Regions from separate parts of the Streptomyces sp. CNB091 genome, predicted to be linked through region 1. Evidence: predicted binding sites of a transcription regulator. Region 1 holds the regulator's gene; the other holds the start of a gene.
The links. The regulator HrcA, encoded in region 1, represses chaperone genes, less so after heat shock. The targets are predictions, from matches to a motif close to TTNGCACTCNGNNNNNCNGAGTGCNAA.
Positions count from the first base shown of each region.

Region 1 (3,406 bases):
GTCGACGCCCGCGGGGATCTTCACGGTCAGGGTGCGCCGCGAGCGGATGCGGCCGTCGCCGGCGCACTCCGGGCACGGGGTGGGCACGACGGTGCCGAAACCCTGGCACTGCGGGCAGGGCCGCGAGGTCATGACCTGGCCCAGGAAGGACCGGGTGACCTGCGAGACCTCGCCGCGGCCGCGACACATGTCACAGGTCTGGGCGGACGTGCCGGGGGCCGCGCCCTCGCCGCTGCAGGTGTTGCAGACGACGGCCGTGTCGACCTGGATGTCCTTGGTGGTGCCGAAGGCCGCCTCGTTGAGGTCGATCTCCAGCCGGATCATGGCGTCCTGGCCCCGCCGGGTCCGCGAACGGGGCCCGCGCTGCGCGGCGTTGCCGAAGAACGCGTCCATGATGTCGGAGAAGTTGCCGAAGCCGCCGGCTCCGAAACCGCCCGCGCCACCGCCTCCGCCGCCACTGGCGGAGAGGGGGTCGCCGCCGAGGTCGTAGACCTGCTTCTTCTGCGGGTCCGAGAGCACCTCGTAGGCGGCGTTGATCTCCTTGAACCGCTCCTGGGTCTTCGGGTCCGGGTTGACATCCGGGTGCAGCTCGCGTGCGAGCCGACGGAATGCCTTCTTGATCTCGTCCTGAGATGCGTCGCGGCGCACGCCGAGTACGGCGTAGTAGTCCGTGGCCACTTACGACTCCGCCAGGATCTGTCCGACGTAACGTGCCACTGCGCGTACCGCTCCCATCGTTCCGGGGTAGTCCATGCGGGTCGGTCCGACCACGCCGAGTTTGGCGACTGCCTCGTCGCCCGAACCGTAGCCGACCGCGACGACGGACGTGGAGTTGAGCCCCTCGTGGGCGTTCTCGTGCCCGATCCGTACGGTCATGCCGGAGTCCGTTGCCTCACCGAGCAGCTTCAGCAGGACGACCTGTTCCTCCAGTGCTTCCAGCACCGGCCGGATCATCACCGGGAAGTCGTGTCCGAAGCGGGTGAGGTTGGAGGTGCCGCCGATCATCAGCCGCTCCTCCGTCTCCTCGACCAGTGTTTCGAGGAGGGTGGAAAGGACCGTGGAAACCGTCCCCCGGTCCTCGCTGTCGAAGGATTCCGGCAGCTCCTGCACCAGCTGCGGGACATCCGCGAAGCGGCGTCCGACGACCCGGCTGTTGAGCCGGGCCCGCAGATCCGCGAGCGATGCCTCGCCGAACGGCGCAGGGCAGTCGATCATACGCTGTTCGACCCGGCCCGTGTCCGTGATCAGGACGAGCATCAGCCGGGCGGGGGCGAGCGCCAGCAGTTCCACGTGCCGCACCGTCGAGCGGGTCAGCGAGGGGTACTGCACGACGGCGACCTGCCGGGTCAGCTGCGCGAGCAGCCGCACCGTCCGGCCGACCACGTCGTCGAGGTCGACCGCGCCGTCGAGGAAGTTCTGGATGGCCCGGCGCTCGGGCGAGGAGAGCGGCTTGACGCCCGCGAGCTTGTCGACGAAGAGGCGGTACCCCTTGTCGGTCGGGATGCGTCCCGCGCTCGTGTGCGGCTGGGCGATGAAGCCCTCGTCCTCCAGCACCGCCATGTCGTTGCGGACGGTGGCCGGGGAGACCCCCAGCCGGTGCCGCTCGGTCAGCGCCTTGGAGCCGACGGGCTCCTCGGTGCCGACGTAGTCCTGGACGATGGCGCGCAGCACTTCGAGTCTGCGTTCGCTGAGCATCGCGCACACCTCCAGCTGTGTCTCTCGGTGTCTGTCTGGCACTCGGTGCGTTCGAGTGCCAGCAATCCCCGCAGTCAGTGTACGGGGGTGGGGTGGGGCGGGGGCAAGGGCGACCGGCCACGCCTCCCCGAGACCGCGCAGGTCGTTGCCGATAGCGTCCTGGTATGGACGTCGCTTGGGAAGACTTCGGCTGGGAGCGGTTGGGCAACGGTATCGGCAGGCGGCGCCTCCCCGGCTGGGACGCCACCGCCGCGCTGGTCGCCGGGGAGGACGGCGCGTTGCTGTACGACACCGGCGCCACGCTGCGCGAGGGAGTCGAGCTGCGGCGGCAGGCCGAGGCGCTGCTCGGGCGGAGGGTGACGCATATCGCACTGAGCCACCCGCACTTCGATCATGTGCTGGGCACCGCCGCGTTCGCCGGGGCCCAGGTGTACGGGGCGGCGGGCGTCGCGGCGCTGCTGCGCGGCGGGGCGGAGAGCCTCGGCGCCTCGGCGGTGCGCCACGGGGTGCCGGAGGGCGAGGCGGCCCGGTCGGTGGACACGCTGGTGGTCCCGCACCACGAGGTGTGCGGCGACTGGACGCTGGACCTGGGCGGCGGCCGTCAGGTGCTGCTGGCGAACGTGGGCCCCGGGCACAGCGGCCATGACCTCGCGGCGCTGGTGCCGGGCACGGGCGGTGAGCCTCCGGTGGTGTTCTGCGGTGACCTGGTCGAGGAGTCGGGCGAGCCGCAGGCGGGCCGGGACGCGATCACCTCGCGCTGGCCGGCCGCGCTGGAGCGGCTGCTGGCGCTGGGCGGCGAGAGCGCGCTGTACGTGCCGGGGCACGGGGCGGTGGTGGACGCGGCGTTCGTGCGGGCGCAGCGGGCGTCGCTGGCGGAGCGCTTCGACGTGGACCTCGACGAGGGGTGAAACCCCGGTGAGGACCCTGGACCACCTCCTAGGAACGTTCCGAGGTGCTCCAGGGTCGTCACCGGGGCGTCCCGGCGGCCTCGGCCGGGTCTCCGACGTCCGCCGGCGGTTCGGGCGAATATCGTCGTGCCATGCGCAGCTACCAGCCGGACCTGACCCCGCCGTGGAAGAGGTCCGCCCCCGTGCCCGAGGTGCCCGCCGAGCCCGATCTGGTCGTGGAGGAGGTCTCCACCGGCTTCTGCGGGGCGGTGATCCGCTGCGAGAAGACGGCCCAGGGCCCGACGGTGACCCTGGAGGACCGCTTCGGCAAGCACCGGGTGTTCCCGATGGAGCCGCGCGGCTTCCTGCTGGAGGGCAGGGTCGTCACGCTGGTGCGCCCGGGCCCCGGCGGCCCGGTGCGTCCCACCCGTACGGCCTCCGGTTCGGTGGCGGTGCCCGGGGCGCGGGCCCGGGTGGCGCGGGCCGGGCGGATCTATGTGGAGGGCCGGCACGACGCGGAGCTGGTGGAGCGGGTATGGGGCGACGATCTGCGCATCGAGGGCGTGGTCGTGGAGTACCTGGAGGGGGTGGACGACCTGCCGGCGATCGTCGGGGAGTTCGCGCCGGGGCCGGACGCCCGGCTGGGGGTGCTGGTGGACCATCTGGTGCCCGGCTCCAAGGAGTCCCGGATCGCCGAGCGGGTGACCGGGGACCATGTGCTGGTGGTGGGGCACCCGTACATCGACGTGTGGGAGGCGGTGAAGCCGTCCTCGGTGGGGATCGACGCGTGGCCGGTGGTGCCGAGGGGGCAGGACTGGAAGACG
Region 1 is NZ_KB899012.1:77,669-81,074, forward strand. Features, by position in the region: gene dnaJ (molecular chaperone DnaJ) at 1-678, opposite strand, end outside; gene hrcA (heat-inducible transcriptional repressor HrcA) at 679-1,695, opposite strand; gene D581_RS0132090 (MBL fold metallo-hydrolase) at 1,860-2,603, shown strand; gene D581_RS0132095 (DUF3097 domain-containing protein) at 2,735-3,406, shown strand, end outside.

Region 2 (3,406 bases), on a different contig from region 1:
CGTGACCTTCGCCGGGTCGAGAATGCCCTCGGCGATCATGTCGACGTACTCGCCGGTCGCGGCGTTGAGGCCGTGACCGATCGGCAGGTTGCGGACCTTCTCCACGACGACGCCACCCTCAAGACCACCGTTGACGGCGATCTGCTTGAGCGGGGCCTCCAGCGCGAGCTTCACGGCGTTGGCGCCGGTCGCCTCGTCGCCCGTGAGGTCGAGCTTCTCGAAGACGGCCGAGGCCTGGAGCAGAGCCACGCCACCACCGGCGACGATGCCCTCCTCGACGGCGGCCTTGGCGTTGCGCACCGCGTCCTCGATGCGGTGCTTGCGCTCCTTGAGCTCCACCTCGGTGGCCGCGCCGGCCTTGATGACGGCCACGCCGCCGGCCAGCTTCGCCAGACGCTCCTGGAGCTTCTCGCGGTCGTAGTCCGAGTCGGAGTTCTCGATCTCGGCACGGATCTGGTTGACGCGACCCTGAACCTGGTCGCTGTCACCGGCGCCGTCGACGATCGTGGTCTCGTCCTTGGTGATGACGACCTTGCGCGCACGGCCGAGCAGGTCCAGGCCGGCGTTCTCCAGCTTGAGACCGACCTCCTCGGAGATCACGGTGCCACCGGTGAGGATGGCGATGTCCGCGAGCATGGCCTTGCGGCGGTCACCGAAGCCCGGAGCCTTGACGGCGACGGACTTGAACGTGCCCTTGATCTTGTTGACGACCAGGGTGGAGAGCGCCTCGCCCTCGACGTCCTCGGCGATGATCAGCAGGGGCTTGCCCGACTGCATGACCTTCTCCAGCAGCGGGATCAGGTCCTTGACGCTGGCGATCTTCGAGTTGACGATCAGGATGTACGGGTCGTCGAGCGACGCCTCCATACGCTCCATGTCGGTCGCGAAGTACGCCGAGATGTAGCCCTTGTCGAAGCGCATACCCTCGGTGAGCTCAAGCTCCAGACCGAAGGTCTGGGACTCCTCGACGGTGATGACGCCTTCCTTGCCGACCTTGTCCATCGCCTCGGCGATCTTGGCGCCGATCTCGGTGTCGGCGGCGGAGATGGAGGCGGTCGAAGCGATCTGCTCCTTGGTCTCCACGTCCTTGGCCTGCTCCAGCAGAGCGGCGGAGACGGCCTCGACGGCCTTCTCGATGCCCCGCTTGAGGGCCATCGGGTTGGCACCTGCGGCGACGTTGCGCAGGCCCTCGCGGACGAGAGCCTGAGCCAGAACGGTGGCGGTGGTCGTACCGTCGCCGGCGACGTCGTCCGTCTTCTTGGCGACCTCCTTGACCAGCTCCGCACCGATCTTCTCGTACGGGTCCTCGAGCTCGATCTCCTTGGCGATGGAAACACCATCGTTGGTGATCGTGGGCGCGCCCCACTTCTTCTCGAGGACGACGTTACGGCCCTTGGGGCCGAGGGTGACCTTGACGGCGTCGGCGAGCTGGTTCATCCCGCGCTCGAGACCGCGCCGTGCCTCCTCGTCGAACGCGATGATCTTGGCCATGTGAAGTGGTCCTCCCGGACAGGGGTGGATTTCTCCGGACCGAGAGGCGCCCGCGACGGACGGCCTGCCTGCGTGGTGGTTCCTTGCCCCACCGCGCCTGCGGGCCTCACCGGCCCGGTCCAAGTTTCTGTCACTCTCACCTGGAGAGTGCTAACGCCAATGATTAGCACTCGACCCCTGCGAGTGCAAGCGTCCTTCTCCGGATGTGGACAGCGGGGCGCCTCGAATGCGGGCGGCGCGGCGCCTCGGATGCAGGCGGCGGCGCACCTCGGACGCGGGACGGCAGCACGCCTCGGATGTACGCGGCGGCGCACCTCGGACGCGGGACGGCGACACGCGCCTCCCGGCAGGGCCCCCGGGACGCACGTAGGGCCCGGCTCCCTGATCCGGGGGCCGGGCCCTGCGTGCGTGAGTAGTGTCGTCGGACGACCGCGCCGAACTCAGCCGACGGCGAGCTTGACCATGTCGGCCTGGGGCCCCTTCTGGCCCTGCGAGATCTCGAATTCAACTCGCTGACCCTCTTCGAGGGTGCGGTACCCGTCCATCTGGATCGCGCTGTAGTGGACGAAAACATCCGCACCACCGTCGACCGCGATGAAGCCGTACCCCTTCTCCGCGTTGAACCACTTGACGGTGCCCTGAGCCATGCCTAACTCCCCTATTACTGGCCCTTGCACGGGACCGCACTTCGCGGACCCGGGTCGGAACTCACCCCCGACAGGAGAGGGTGTGCGGCGCCGCAGCGCGTCGACCGCGGCCGAATGTATCCGCCCAACTGCCCTCTGCAACAGGTCAATCGGACGAGAATTCTGGGCGCAGCAGAACACGCGAATATGCGGGTTTGCTGAGATTTACGGGCAAGTCGGGCCAGACAAAGGGCACTTATGCCGCAAGAGGTTCACGTACTTTGGCTGCATCTCATCGGAGCCGGGCGCATTCACATATGCGGGCGGCACGGGCAGCGGACGGGGCTTCCCCAACTGTACCGTGCTCAACCATACAGAATTGCCCCCTCCGCTTCTCTCGCGGAGGGGGCAACTGTGGTCACACGGAGGTGCGATGGGCCGCCGTGGAGCGGCCCGGGCGGTTCAGCAGCCGCCGGCGACGGCGGGAATGATCGAGACGCCCGCGCCGTCGGGCGTGACCGCGTCCAGGCCGCCCTCGAAGCGCACGTCGTCGTCGTTGACGTACACGTTCACGAAGCGGCGCAGCTTGCCCTGGTCGTCCAGGACGCGGGCCGCGATGCCCGGGTGGTCCTTCTCCAGGGACTCGATGACCTCGGAGAGCTTGGCGCCCTCCGCCGGGACCTCGGCCTGGCCGCCCGTGTACGTACGGAGGATGGTGGGGATGCGGACCTTGACGCTCATGGTGGGTGCCTTCCTGAAGTCTCGGGTGATCAGCCGGCGACGAGGCCCGCGGCGCGGAACGCGTCCAGGCTCGGCTTGATGGTCGCCGTGGCCTGCGAGGTCGCGGAGACCGCGTCCAGCGTCTTGAGGCCGTCGCCGGTGTTCAGGACGACGGTGGTGAGCGCCGGGTCGATGACGCCCGCCTCGACGAGCTTCTTCGTCACGCCGAGCGTCACGCCGCCCGCCGTCTCGCCGAAGATGCCCTCGGTGCGCGCCAGCAGCTTGATCGCGTCGACGACCTGCTCGTCGGTCACGTCCTCCACCGCGCCGCCGGTGCGGCGGGCGATGTCCAGGACGTACGGGCCGTCCGCCGGGTTGCCGATGGCCAGCGACTTGGCGATGGTGTTCGGCTTCTGCGGGCGCACCACGTCGTGGCCGGCCTTGAAGGCGGCGGAGACCGGGGAGCAGCCCTCGGCCTGGGCGCCGAAGATCTTGTACGGCCTGTCCTCGACGAGGCCGAGCTTGATCAGCTCCTGGAACCCCTTGTCGATCTTCGTGAGCTGGGAGCC
Region 2 is NZ_KB898999.1:192,464-195,869, forward strand. Features, by position in the region: gene groL (chaperonin GroEL) at 1-1,491, opposite strand, end outside; gene D581_RS0119045 (cold-shock protein) at 1,932-2,138, opposite strand; gene D581_RS0119050 (MoaD/ThiS family protein) at 2,580-2,858, opposite strand; gene thrC (threonine synthase) at 2,888-3,406, opposite strand, start outside.
Region 2: a site for HrcA is predicted at 1,655-1,681, ahead of groL (chaperonin GroEL). Genes of this name have one in related genera too.